DNA from 3 places in the Actinoplanes sp. NPDC048791 genome. Region 1 is predicted to be linked to each of the others. Evidence: riboswitches for the same ligand, from Rfam matches in the RefSeq annotation. Region 1 holds a riboswitch; each other region holds the start of a gene.
The links. Region 1 has a riboswitch for cyclic di-AMP ahead of AB0C29_RS35790 (NlpC/P60 family protein). Riboswitches for the same ligand answer to the same signal wherever they lie in the genome.

Region 1 (3,977 bases):
TGACCGGCCGCGGCCAGGCCGAGCTTGAGCACGGCCGGCGACCCGTCGGCCCGCCGCGCCGGCGCGACATAGTTGAAACTCAACGGGTACGCCGCACCGACCGTCAGCCCCCACTCCCGGGCGACGTCCTCGACCAGGACGGGCAACTGCGCGAGCCAGCGCCGGCCGTCGTCGCCCCAGTTGCCGGTGACGTTGCGGACGAAGGCAGCGGGAAACATGCCCTCCAGTCTCGCAGCATCATGATCGGACACATTGGAGCCCACCGTTACCGTCGGAGCCATGGCAGCCACCTCGCCGCGGCCGGCTTCCTCGTCACGGTGGTCGCGCTGTCCACCGCCTTCACCGGCGGACCCGGCGCGGCGCTCGCGGTGGCCGGCCGTACGGCAACCTGTGCGGTCGTGTCCGCTGAGCGGCTGCGGTGCCCGGACGGGACCACCGTGGCCGTCGACGACCGGGCAGCGGACGACACTGCGGTGGTTTACGACCCTCGGGGCTGGGTCGACGCCCAGACGGAGACGGCGTACCGCTCGGCGGAGCACACGGGGCTCCGCTGGACGTTCGCCGGCTGAGTGGGTCCCTTCTCATGCCAGCCTTGGCTTATATAAGCGACGGCTGGCATACTGGCCTGCGTCCGGAACGGCTTGGCATGGGGAGGACGACCGATGATCGAAATCGCGGAGCAGCTGGAGGCCATTCAGCGCACCGTCAGCAGGGGGCCGATCGAGGGTGGCGAAGGGGTCACCGTCCTGCTCGGCCGGGTCTACGACGGTGCGGTTGAGGACGTCTGGGCGGCCCTGACCGACCCGGAGCGGATCAGGCGGTGGTTCTATCCGGTCAGCGGGGATCTGCGGGCCGGCGGCAAGTTCCAGCTGGAGGGCAACGCGGGCGGCGACATCCTGGCTTGCGAACCGCCCCACCTGCTGCGGCTGACCTTCGGCGGCCCGCTGAGCCTAGTGGAGCTGCGCTTGTCCCCGGACGGCGCGGAGCGGACCCGGCTCGAGCTGGAGCACACCGTCCCCATCGAGATGGCCCGCAGCGGCGCGGGGGCGCTCTACGTCGGCCCCGGCTGGGACGGCGCATTCCTGGCCCTGGCGCTGTTTCTGCAGGGTGTGGTCGCCGAGGACCCGGTCGCCGCGGCCAGCTCGCCGGAGGCCCGGGAGTTCACGCTGCGGTCCGTGCACATCTGGGTGAGCGTGGTCGAGGCCTCCGGCACGGCGGAGCCGGAGGACATTGCCGCGGCCAAGGAGATGTCGCTGGCCCAGTTCGCCCCTGAACAGGCCTGAAAAGGAGAAAGCCGCCACAGAGGTGGCGGCTTTTCCGTCGTGCTCGGTGCCGGCGTCAGCCCGTCGGGCGGCGGATGCCGGTGATGGCCCCGCTGCGATCGATCGACGCCATGCGGACGTGGTCACCCGTGTGCGGTGCGTGCACCATCGTGTTGCCGCCGACATAGATGCCGACATGATGGACCGGACTGCCGTAGAAGATCAGGTCGCCCGGCTGCAGCTGACTGCGGCTGACCGCCCGACCCGCTCCGATCTGGTCACCGGTGAAGTGCTCCAGGTGCACCCCGACCACCGCCCAGGCCACCTTGGTCAGACCGGAGCAGTCGTAGCCGCCCGGCCCTTCCGCACCGAAGATGTAGGGCTTGCCGATGAGGTCGCACGCCTTCTGCGCCGCCCGGCCACCCTTGTCGTCGGTGTAGTCGACCGGGCACGGGCCCGTCTTGAACGCACCGTCGGAGACGCCGCTCGCGCCGTACGCCCTGATCCGCAGTTTCTGCAGCTCGTCGACCTTCTTCTGGATGTCCTTCTTCTGCTTGGCCAGCGCCTTGTCGCGCGCCGCCACGGCTTTGGTCAGAGTGTCCAGGTCGCGCTTGTCGCCCGCGAGCTGGTCGCGCAACTTCGCGGCGCCCGAGACCGACTCACGCTGGTGCCGGCTGATCTGGTCGAGGAACGTGAGCTTCTCGGTCAGAGAGGTCGGCGAGCCACTGACGACCATGGCCTTCATGGCACTGGGCGAGCCCTGCATGTAGGCCTTTCCCGCCATGTTGCCCACCTGCGACATGGCCAGGTCGACCTCCAGCTCCAGCGGTGCGAGCCGTTTGTCGATCTTGCGGAGCTGGTCCTGGTTCTTGAGCAGCTGGTTGTGCACGTTGTTGTACTGCTCGATGACCGGTTCCAGCTTGTTCCACTGCTCGTCGATCTGCTTTTCGATGCTCGACGGGGACGGTGTCGCATTCGCCACCCCGGGAGTGAGAAGAATCCCGACCGCGACGACGGCGCAGGCGATGCTGCGCAGAATTGCGGCGCTGCGCGCCTCAATCCGTTTCACGTAGGTGCAGTGTCCTTTCTTCCCTCGGCCGCCGACCGGGTTAGCTGACGGGTGCGGGCGGGAAGCGCGCCCGGCCACCGTGTTGCTGGTGGCTTGACCCCAGAATTCGTGGGTCCCCGGTTCGTCTCGCGACGATTAGGCGGTGGCCCGTCAGTTCGCCCGGGTTGGGACGAGGGGGGACTGCCGAGCCGGGCACTACCGTACTCCCGATCAACGGCGAATTGAACCCGGCGGTATCAGGACACACTGCGCCGAACATTGGTTGACGCAGCGTAAGGAAATGGCCGTCAAAGCGGCCAGGCCGAGAGCGCCCGGTCCAGCCAGGGCAATACCAGAATCACTGTGGGTAATACCAGCAGGCCGACCGCGCCGGTGGCCGCGGCCAGGCTCAAGGTCACGGTGACCGGGCGCGGATCACTCACATTCAACCGGTCGCCCGGATCGGCCGTCGCGGCGCCGGGCCGCCCGCCGAGCCCCGTACGGCCGGGCAGCGGTTCCGGGATCCACTCGCCGACATAGCGTTCCCGCCGCGAGCGTGCGGAACGCAGCTGGTCGAGGCAGATGCGCCCGGCCACCCGGGTCAGCCAGGCGCCCGGTGACTCGATGGCCTCCTGCTGCGCGGCCGGCATGGCGTACCAGCGGGCGTAGGTCTCCTGCACCACGTCCTCGGCGTCGGCCAGTGAGCCCAGCAACCGGTACGCGAGATTGATCAGCTGCCGCCGTTCGCTCATGCCCCCGGCTCCTTCGATCGTCGCGTCCGCACCGGGTCCGACGAGACACCGCACCGGATTGTGAGGCCGGCGCGCCACCTCACATTCTGCGGTGCTCTGTCGTCGTACCGCTGCACCCCAACGCCCATCCGACCGGGAGAGACGAGTCATGGAATCCGTGAACGCCGCGATCGTGTACTACAGCGCCACCGGCACCGTGCACGCGCTGGCGCGGGCCGCCGCCGAAGGCGCGGAGAAAGCCGGCGCCCAGGTCCGGCTGCGCCGGATCGCCGAGTCGGCCCCGCCGCAGGCGATCGACGCGAACCCGGCCTGGGGCCGGCACCTGCGGGACACCGCCGGCCTGACCGAGGCGAGCCTCGACGACCTGGCCTGGGCCGACGTGGTGCTGATGGGCACACCGACCCGCTTCGGCAACGTGTCCGCCCAGCTCAAGGCCTTCATCGACAGCACCGGACCGCTGTGGGCGCAGGGCGGCCTGGCCGGCAAGGTCTACTCGGCCTTCACCGCCTCCAACACCGCCCACGGCGGCCAGGAGTCCACCCTGCTGGCGCTGGGCAACGTGTTCTACCACTGGGGCGGCATCATCGTGCCACCCGGCTACACCGACCCGATCCAGTTCCGGTCGGGCAACCCGTACGGCACCTCGCACGTCGCGGGCGACGGCCCGCCCGGTGACATAGCCTTGCAGGCAGCCCGGCACCAGGCTCTCCGTGCGGTCGAGACCGCCGCCTCGCTCAAGGCCGGCGCCGGCAGGAGGAGCACATGCGCGCCCGACGCATCATGACCAACCTTCCCGTGCCCGACCTCGAGGCGGCGAAGGGCTTCTACACCGATTTCCTCGGCCTGAGCACCGAGGAGTTCAACCTGGGCTGGGTGGCCCGCTACACCTCATCCGACGGCGGGGCGAGCGTGCAG
Region 2 (4,985 bases), on a different contig from region 1:
TGGGTGCGCAGCGCCCGTTGCAGCGTCTCGGCGATCTTGGGGTTGCGGGCCGCCTCGGCCATCAGGTCGGGGATGATCTGGGACGCGATCCGGTGCTGCAGGGCCCGGCTCACGATGAACAGGAGCAGTTGCAGATCGCCGGCGAAGCTTCCGGTGTCGGGCATCGGCACGCTACGCTCCGCCACGGCGGAGACGATCTCGAGGACCATCTCCAGCTTGTTGCTCCACCGGCGGTAGATCGCGGTCTTACCGACGCCGGCCCGGCGCGCCACCGCCTCGATGGACAGGCGCCCGTAGCCGACCTCGGCCAGCTCGTTCATGACCGCGTTGCGGATGGCCGCGGTGATGTCCCCGCGGAGCACCGCCGCTCCGGCGGGTGCACGTTTCGCTGTAACCACGAGTGCACTATACGCCAGGACGCAACGGTTGCGTTCCGGCGCTCGTTCGGCTACTTTCGGGGCTGACGTCGATACGACGCCGTTCCATCGCGGCACACTGTTTAGTGTGTTCCCGCGCAAGTCATCCAGGTCCCCCATCCCCAGCGGACCGACCAGATCGGAGCGCCCCATGCCTCAGACGGCGGTCGCCGATTCCGAGACCGGCCTGACGCTCAAGGAGCTGGCCCGTAGACACGGGCTCAGCGCTGCCGGGAAGCTGCCTTCCCTGCCTGAGTACACACGTCAGCTCTGGGCGTACCGGCACTTCATCGCGTCGTACGCCAACGCCAAGGTCGCCTCGTCGCTCGGCAAGACCCGGCTCGGTGTGTTCTGGCAGGTGCTGACGCCGCTGATCAACGCGGCTGTCTACTACTTGATCTTCGGCGTGATCCTGAACACGAAGAGCGGGGTCGACAACTTCGTCGCGTACCTGTGCACCGGCGTGTTCATCTTCGGCTTCACCCAGTCCACGGTGTCGGCCGGCATCCAGGCGATCACCGGCAACCTCGGGCTGATCCGGGCCCTGCACTTCCCGAGAGGCAGCCTGCCCCTGGCCATCACCATGGTCGAGGTCCGCAACACGCTCGCCTCGCTGGCCGTGCTGATGGTCATCGTGGTCGGCTTCGGCGAGCCGATCACCCTGGAATGGCTGCTCATCGCGCCGATCTTCCTGCTCCAGGCCGTGTTCAACGCCGGCCTGGCCCTGGCCGGGGCCCGGCTGGGCAGCAAGATCCCGGACGTCCGGAACCTCATCCCGTTCGTCATGCGGATGTGGCTCTACCTGTCGGCCGTGCTCTACCCGGTCACCCGCTTCACCGACCACCTCAGCGGCTGGAAGCTGACCCTGGTGGAGGCGAACCCGATGCTGGTGTTCATCGACCTCATGCGGCACGCGCTGATGGAGGACGTGCCGCTCGCGGCGAGTCCCACGGTGATGTGGCTGGAGGCGCTCGCCTGGACGTTCGTGGTGGGTCTCGGGGGTTACGTCTACTTCTGGCGCGGAGAGAAGGGCTACGGCCGTGGCTGACAACATGACCGGCAGCGACCGGCGCGATCCGACGGTCATCGTCGACGATGCCCACGTGGTCTATCGGATCCAGCAGTCGGCGACCCCGGGCACCGGCAGCCCGCTCGCCAGCTTCAAGCGGCTCGTCACCGGCACCAAGCCGGCGACCATGCGCGAGGTGCACGCCATCAAGGGGGTGAGCTTCGTCGCGTACAAGGGTGAGGCCGTCGGCCTGATCGGCACCAACGGCTCGGGCAAGTCCACGCTGCTGCGGGCGATCGCCGGGCTGCTGCCGGTCGAGCGCGGTGCGATCTACGCGGCCGGCCAGCCGTCCCTGCTCGGCGTCAGCGCCGCCCTGATGAACGACCTGCCGGGTGAGCGCAACGTGGTCCTGGGCTGCCTGGCCATGGGCATGTCGCCGGCCGAGGTCAAGAGCAAGACCAAGGACATCATCGACTTCTCCGGCATCAACGAGCGCGGTGACTTCAGCTCGCTGCCGATGCGGACGTACTCGTCCGGCATGGGCGCCCGGCTGCGGTTCGCCATCGCGGCCGCCAAGCAGCACGACGTGCTGCTCATCGACGAGGCGCTGGCCACCGGTGACGCGAAGTTCCGCCGGCGCAGTGAGCAGCGGGTCCGGGACCTGCGCGCGCAGGCCGGCACCGTCTTCCTGGTGAGCCACAGCGAGCAGTCGATCCGCGACACCTGCGAGCGGGCCATCTGGCTGGAGTCGGGCCTGATCCGCGCCGACGGCCCGACCGACGACGTGCTGAAGGAGTACGAGGCCTACGTCAAGCGGTAGGCCCCGCACCCCCGCGGTCAGCGCATCGACATGTGCACGTGGTTGGTGTGGTCGCTCGACGGGTCGCCGCCGGCACCGGAGTACGACTTCCAGCCGCTGCTGGGCAGCCAGATCCGCCGGTACCAGATGACGTAGAGGATCCCGAGCCGGCTTGCATTGTTGATGAAGTAGTTCGCCAGCCGGTTGCCGTAGTCCTTGCTGGCCCCGGTCGCGTCGCCGCCGAAGCCGCCCTTGTCGGCGGCCCAGTCGCAGGCCCGGCCCTTCGGGTGCTCACCGCTGTTCTGGTGGCGGAAGCAGGCGATGAAGTGGTTGAAACCGTCCTTCTTCGCCTCCTGCATCGCGTGCAGGGTGCGCGGCGTGATGCAGCCCGAGGTGGTCGGGTCGTTGACGCTGCACGACTCGCTCGGCAGGGAGCCGTCCGAGTTGCGCGGCGCGGGCGCGGCCAGGGCGCTGCTGCCGCCGTCGCTGGAGGAACCGCCGCCGGACGACGAACTCGAGGATCCGCCGCTGGCGGCGTTGGCGACCTTCAACGCGTCCTCGGCCTGGTTCTTGCGCTTGGCCATGACGGTGAGCTGGCGCTGCTGTTCGCGGACAGCGGTGTCGATCGCCGTCTTGGCCTGCGCCTGCTGGTCCCGGCTGTCCCTCAGGTCGCGCACCGCGCGGTCCTGCTTGACGGCGATGGTCTCCAGGGTCTGCGCCCGGTCCAGCATGCTGCCGGTGGAGTCGGCGGTGATCATCGCCGTCATCGGCCCGAGCCGCCCGGTGCGGTACGCCCGCTGGACGATCTCGTCCAGCGCCGCCTGCCTGGGGCCGAGCTGGGTGTCGAGCTCCTTGAGCTTGGCGGTCAGCTCCCGCTGGCGCTTCTTGGAGCGGTCCAGCGCCTCCTGGGCCTCGACGAAGCCCTTGGACGCCGCCTCGAGCTGCTTGATGAGGGACTTCGAACCGCCCTCGCCGTCGTCGCCCGAGTCGCCCGGCGCGGCGAAGGGGCGGGGTGCGGCGGAAGCGGAGGTCGGGGCGGCGAGCGCCAGCCCCGAGGTGGCGACGAGGACCGCGAGCACGGTCGCTAATCGCCGGCGGACAGGGTTGAGCCTCACGAACATTCCTTCCGTCGGCCGCCGACCGAGTTAGCTGACGGGTTCGGGACGGAAGCGATCCCTACCGATCGCGCGGGGGTGCGCGGATCGGATTCACCCCATTACTCAAGTGGTTCCCCGGCTCGCCGTGCGGCGATTAGGCGGCGGTCTGCGCTGAGACCGTGACGAACACTACCCATCAATGCTAAGAATCGACAGTCGTCACACCCTACGCAATCGATCGTGCACTGATGGTGAGCAATCGGCGGAAAGAATGCAACGACTCACATTAATGCGTCGTTACGGGCTATGACCTGCGTCATTCCATCGAGCGGTGACGGAAAGTCGTTGCCCGGTAACCGTTTTACCGTTCGCGGCAGCACTGCCACTTCGGCCGTTGTCAGGTAAGCTGGCCGCCGGTCACTGCCAGGAGGCGCTGCCCCCAAGGCGCCGGCAGTCCACCATCTAATCGTCGCAAGATGAGCCGGGGAACCACAGAACTACCGGGGTGAATCCACGAGTCAGTGGTAGGGATCGCTTCCGTCCCGAACCCGTCAGCTAACCCGGCCGGTGGTCACGCGGAAGGATTCTGAATGACGGCAAGACCCCGCCGGTGGCTGATCCTCGCCCTGGCACCGCTCGCCGCGGTCACGATGATGCTCGCGCCCGCATCCCCGGCGAACGCCGATCCGGACGACACCAAGTCGGCCACCGCCGACGACGGCGATGACAACCCGCTGCTGAACGACGTGCTGGACTCCACGGGCCGGCGCTATCTGACGGCGAGGGCGGCGGTCGCCAAGTCGACCAAGACCCAGCTCGGTCTCGCCCTCAAGGTCAAGAACGCCGAGGCGAAGCGCGACCTGCTGCTGCCCGAGGTGGGCGCGGTCGCCGCTCAGCAGTACCGCACCGGCGGCATCTCGACCATGGGCTTCCTGCTCAACACCACCAGCCCGGACGGCTTCCTCAAGAAGGCGGTCTCCCTGGAGGAGATCAACGCCCTCAACGACGGCAAGCTGCGCGAGCTGGATCAGGCCATCGACGAGGTGACCGCCAACAAGACGCGCCTGGACCAGGAGGTCAAGGCGCAGAAGCAGAACCTCGCGCTGATGGAGAAGCAGAAGGAGTCGGCCGAGAAGGCGCTGGCCCAGGTCGGCGGCAAGTCGGTGACGGGCGGCTTCGTGGTCGCCAAGTCCCGGACCGCCGCGCCCGCCCCCCGCAACTCCGACGGCGAGTTCGGCCCGGAGTCCTGCAACGTCGACGACCCGACCACGGGCGGTTGCATCACGGCGCGGACCTTCCACATGTACAAGGAAGTGAAGAAGGCCAAGTTCAACCGGTTCGTCGGTTGTCACCGCAACGGCGGCCCGTTCGAGCATCCCAAGGGCCGTGCCTGCGACTGGTCCCTGCAGAAGAGCGGCTTCTCACCCTGGCACAACCAGGACACCCGGGAGTACGGCAACAACCTGATGGCCTTCCTGGTGCGTAACGCCGACCGGCTCGGCATCCTCTACGTCATCTGGAACAAACAGATCTGGTTCCCGGCCACGGGCTGGAAGTCGTACCACGGTCCCAGTGATCACACGGACCACGTACACGTCTCGATGCTTTAGCGCGGCGAGCGCAGAGAAGCCCCCGTCCTCCTCGCGGAGGACGGGGGCTTCTTC
Region 3 (4,635 bases), on a different contig from region 1:
CGGATCGTTCACCGCGGCCGAGGCGCGCGATCTCGCCCTGCTGATCAGGGCGGGGGCGCTGCCCGTACCCGTGGACATCATCCAGCAGCAGGTGGTCGGGCCCACGCTGGGCCGGCAGGCGATCGAGGCGTCGGCGCAGGCGGCGCTCATCGGGGCGCTGCTGACCATCGCGTTCATCGTGGCGGTGTACCGCGTGGTCGGTGCGCTGGCGGCGGTGGCGCTGGTGGCGTACGGGTTGATCTCCTACGCCGCGCTGCTGGCGGTCGGCGCCACCCTGACCCTGCCCGGCCTGGCCGGGTTCGTGCTCGCCATTGGGATGGCGGTCGACGCCAACGTGCTCGTTTTCGAACGGGCCCGGGAGGAGTACGCCGGCCGGCCCACCCTGCGCAGCGCGATCCGCGGCGGCTTCGCCCGGGCCTGGTCGGCGATCATCGACTCCAACGTGACCACCCTGGTGGCCGCCGCCCTGCTGTTCCTGCTCGCCTCCGGCCCGGTACGCGGCTTCGGCGTCACCCTGGGCATCGGGGTGCTGGCGTCCATGTTCACCGCGCTCGTGCTGACCCGGCTACCGGCCGAGGCCCTGTTGCGCCGGCGGTGGCTGGTCGTGCGCCCACGGTGGAGCGGCATCGCCCACGCCGGCCGGGTCCGCCAGGCGATCGAGTCCCGCGGCCCGGACCTGATGCGCCGCCGGCGACTGTGGCTGGCTGTCTCGGCGGCGGCGGTGCTGCTCTCCATCGGCGGCGTCGCCACCCGGGGGCTGAACCTCGGCGTCGAGTTCACCGGCGGCCGCATGGTCGAGTACGCCACCAGCCGGCCACTGTCGACCGACGCGGCCCGGGCAGCCGTGGAAGCCGCGGGCGTCGACCGGGCCGTGGTCACCCAGGTCGGCCAGGGCAACGTCTCGGTGCGGGCGGGCGCCTTCGACGACGCCACCGAGCAACGCGTACGCGACTCGCTCGGCACGGCCGGCGGCGGTGACGTCCAGCAGTTGCGGGACGACAAGGTCGGGCCCAGCCTCGGTGCCGAACTGCGGGACAAGGCGCTGCTCGCGGTGGCGATCGCTCTCGGCGCGCAGCTGGCGTACCTGTCGGTGCGGTTCCAATGGCGCTGGAGTGCGGCGGCGGTGCTGGCGATGCTCCACGACGTGGTCATCCTGATCGGGGTGTTCGCCTGGCTCGGCAAACCCGTCGACGGGGTGTTCCTGGCCGCGGTGCTGACCGTGGTCGGCTACTCGGTCAACGACTCGGTGGTGGTCTTCGACCGGATCCGGGAGCTGGTCCACGGTCAGCGCAAGATCAGCCCGAAGCTGCGGGTGCCGTTCGCGCGGCTGGCCAACACGGCGTGCCTGCAGACGGTCCCGCGTACGGTCAACACCGGGCTGGGGGCGGTGTTCATCCTGGCCGCCCTGGCGACGCTGGGCGGGGCGTCGCTGGTCGACTTCGCCGTGGCGCTGCTGGTGGGGATCGTGGTGGGCACGTACTCGTCGGTGTTCCTGGCCACGCCGCTGGCGATCACCTTCCGGTCCCGCTGACCCCGGGCAGCGGGGTGTGCGCCGCCGTGCGCCCACCCCGCTGCTTGGCGCGGTAGGGTTCCCGCCACCGATCGATGCCGCCGGTAGCGGAAGGACGAGCCCGATGACGGATCCCGCGCAGCTCAATACGGACGTGCCGCACTCGGCGCGGGTCTGGAACTACCTGCTCGGCGGCAAGGACAACTTCGCGGCGGACCGGGAGGCGGCCGACTACGCCGTCCGGCTGATGCCCGAGCTCGTGCTGTCGGCCCGGGCCAACCGGCAGTTCCTCGGCCGGGCCGTGCGGTTCCTGGCCGGCGAGGGCCGGATCCGCCAGTTCCTGGACGTCGGCACCGGGCTGCCCACCGCCGACAACACCCACGAGGTGGCCCAGGCCGTCGCCCCGGACGCCCGCGTCGTCTACGTCGACAACGACCCGCTGGTCCTCACGCACGCCCGCGCGCTGCTGACCAGCAGCCCCGAGGGGGCCACCGACTACCTCGCGGCCGACGTCCGCGATCCGCAGGCCATCCTCCGGGCCGCCGCCACCACACTGGACTTCGGCCGGCCCACCGCGGTGGTGCTGTCCGGCATCCTCAACTTCGTCATGGACGACGCCGAGGCCCGGTCGGTGGTCGAGCAGTTCCTGGCCGCGGTGCCCGCCGGCAGCTTCCTGCTGATCTCGCATCCGACCACGGAGGTCAACGGCGAGGCCGTCAAGGAGTCGATGCGGCAGTGGAACGAGAGCGGCGCGGCGCCGATCAGGACCCGCACCCTCGAGGAGATCCGCGGCTTCTTCGCCGGGCTGGAGCTGCTCGAACCCGGCGTCGTGACCTGCACGGCCTGGCGGCCGGACCCGCGGCACCCCGGCATCACCGAGGTCGTGTCGGAGTTCGTCGCGGTGGGCCGCAAGCCCTGAGCGCCGGTGGGGGGCCCGGCTGCCCCACGGGGGTAAGGCAGCCGGGCCGGCTCATCACAGCGACAGGCGCTGACCGGGGAAGATCAGGTTGGGGTTGCCGCCGAGCTGCGCCCGGTTGAGCTGGTACAGCGCGCGCCAGCCGCCCTTGACGTGCTGGGCCGCCGCGATCTTGGCCAGCGTGTCACCGGACTTCACCGTGTAGTGCCTGCCGGTGGCCTTGACCGAGGTGCGCTTGGTCGCCGCCGACTTCTTGTGCGTGGTGGTACGCGACGCCGTGGCCTTCTTGCCGCTCGACGAGGAACCGCCGGTGTTCTTCGCCTGGTAGGACTTCGACGAGCCGGCCTTCTTGCCGCACACCGGCCACGCGCCGATGCCCTGGCCGTCGAGCACCTTCTCGGCGATGCGGATCTGCTCCGAGCGGCTCGCCTTGTTGGCGGTGCTCGCGTACTTGCCGCCGCCGTACGCCTTCCACGTGCTGCGGCTGAACTGCAGGCCACCGTAGTAGCCGTTGCCGGTGTTGATGCTCCAGTTGCCACCGGACTCGCACTGCGCGATCGCGTCCCAGTTGACACCGGACTGCGCCGCGGCCGGAGAGGCCGGGCCCAGCAGGGCGACGGTGCCCGCGGCACCGGCCACGACCAGGCCGAGGGCGCGCAGGGACTGCTTGTGGATCTGTGCCATCGAGTGAACCTCCACGCCTGCGAGGTCAGCTGTCGGGTTCGGGCTGAGGTTGCCCGGCCGCTGTGGTGCCGCGGCTTCACCCCGGAGGCGCGCGGTGAGCGCGCCGGAGAACCTGTGGGTCCCCCGCTCCATGCCTGAGTTGAGTTCCCAGCCCGGTCGGCGGCAGGACTCGGCGTTACCGACCGCGGGGCCCGCGTCAGCGGACCGGCCGACGGTAACCACGTTGCCCGCCACGGGGCCAACCTCCGGGGGCCTAACGTGACGTTGTTCTCAGCTTTTGCCCACTTTTGATCTTGGTCAGAATCGGGGCAAGGCTGTCGATATCACCGGCCGTACTCCTCGGAGCCGCGGGTGAGGACGTACCAGCCGTCGCGGTCGAAGCCGGCGAAGCGCAACCGGTCGGCGAGCAGGGTGCTCAGCGTCTCCCGTACGGCGACCCGCCAGTCCTTGGCCGCCCCCGGGGTCCGGCGGCGCAAGCTCTCGATGTCCTCCGGGACGGCCACCACCACGGTCTGCCCCCGGAACGAGCCCGGCACCGGCCCACCGTTGCCCGCACGGCGCAGCGCCACGGTGGCGGTCGGCGGCCGCACGGACCGCACCGGCTTGCCGGCACTGGCGGAGACGACCGCCGGGGCGGCGAGATCCCAGCGCACCATCAGCCGGTCGCTCTCGTCGTCGCCGTTGATCCGGTCGTGCATCGGGCCGTAGAAGTTCGCCAGGTACTCCGTCGGCACCGCGCCCAGCTTGGCCAGGTTGAAGTAGGCGTTGCGGGCCACCAGCGGGTCGAACGTCCAGCTGATCGTGCTGATGCCGCGCTGCAGCGCCCAGACCCGCTGGTGCTGCTTGAGCGCGAAGCCGACGCTGCGCCCGGCCGCGGCGGCGGACACCCCGGCGATGTGGCTGTGCAGCTCGCGCTCACCCGGCGCGGCGAAGAACGCCACCGCGGCCCCGACCAGGGTGCCGCCGTCGAAGGCACCGGCCACGTAGTTGCCCGACTTCGCCAGCGCGCGCAGCAGCTCGGTGCTCAGCAGCGGGCCGCTCGCGTCGTCCTGCCAGATGCCGGCCAGCATCCGGTCCAGCGTGGTCAGCTCGGCCAGGCTGTGCACCGGGCGGACCAGCACCCGCGCCGCCCGCGCGGCCACCGTGGCCGCCTCCATCGCCGCCACGATCACCCTGCTCACGACGGCGGCTCCGGAGCGGACACGTCGGCGACCGGGCCGGCGACGAGGGTCGCGAGATCCATGTGTGCTCACCTTCGGCGGTGACGGGTGTGCTCAGCGTAGGCCCCGGCCGGGCCGTCCGGGGGGCGTCCGAACCCTGAGGTCTACCCGTCTTGACCAGCCTTTCCCCCCGAAGGTCCAGAAAGGGTGGACATCAAGTGATCTCTTGCCGGCGGCCTCGCGTATCTTGACGTACCGGTCGGCACCCCCGTGGCCACCGGTCTTTCCCACGGCAGGACGACGAGATGGCTGACGATTCCGAGCGCGACGATCCGGTGCTGGTCCGCCCGTACATCACCACCCAA

Region 2: it holds a riboswitch for cyclic di-AMP, as region 1 does, so the genes downstream of both, AB0C29_RS31025 (hypothetical protein) here and AB0C29_RS35790 (NlpC/P60 family protein) in region 1, are expected to answer to the same signal.
Region 3: it holds a riboswitch for cyclic di-AMP, as region 1 does, so the genes downstream of both, AB0C29_RS32740 (transglycosylase family protein) here and AB0C29_RS35790 (NlpC/P60 family protein) in region 1, are expected to answer to the same signal.

Annotation. Positions count from the first base shown of each region.
Region 1 covers NZ_JBEZGQ010000737.1:73-4,049, forward strand. Annotated here, with positions in the region: partial or broken gene AB0C29_RS35775 (hypothetical protein) at 1-218, opposite strand, end outside; gene AB0C29_RS35780 (hypothetical protein) at 240-569, shown strand; gene AB0C29_RS35785 (SRPBCC family protein) at 663-1,283, shown strand; gene AB0C29_RS35790 (NlpC/P60 family protein) at 1,339-2,331, opposite strand; cyclic di-AMP (ydaO/yuaA leader) riboswitch at 2,346-2,483, opposite strand; partial or broken gene AB0C29_RS35795 (sigma factor) at 2,820-3,062, opposite strand; gene wrbA (NAD(P)H:quinone oxidoreductase) at 3,211-3,846, shown strand; gene AB0C29_RS35805 (VOC family protein) at 3,825-3,977, shown strand, end outside.
Region 2 covers NZ_JBEZGQ010000560.1:69-5,053, reverse strand. Annotated here, with positions in the region: gene AB0C29_RS31040 (TetR/AcrR family transcriptional regulator) at 1-398, opposite strand, end outside; gene AB0C29_RS31035 (ABC transporter permease) at 568-1,464, shown strand; gene AB0C29_RS31030 (ABC transporter ATP-binding protein) at 1,469-2,245, shown strand; gene AB0C29_RS31025 (hypothetical protein) at 2,263-3,303, opposite strand; cyclic di-AMP (ydaO/yuaA leader) riboswitch at 3,343-3,492, opposite strand; cyclic di-AMP (ydaO/yuaA leader) riboswitch at 3,771-3,908, shown strand; gene AB0C29_RS31020 (hypothetical protein) at 3,912-4,931, shown strand.
Region 3 covers NZ_JBEZGQ010000617.1:257-4,891, reverse strand. Annotated here, with positions in the region: partial or broken gene secF (protein translocase subunit SecF) at 1-1,531, shown strand, start outside; gene AB0C29_RS32745 (SAM-dependent methyltransferase) at 1,635-2,429, shown strand; gene AB0C29_RS32740 (transglycosylase family protein) at 2,484-3,110, opposite strand; cyclic di-AMP (ydaO/yuaA leader) riboswitch at 3,115-3,262, opposite strand; gene AB0C29_RS32735 (GNAT family N-acetyltransferase) at 3,434-4,291, opposite strand; partial or broken gene AB0C29_RS32730 (hypothetical protein) at 4,576-4,635, shown strand, end outside.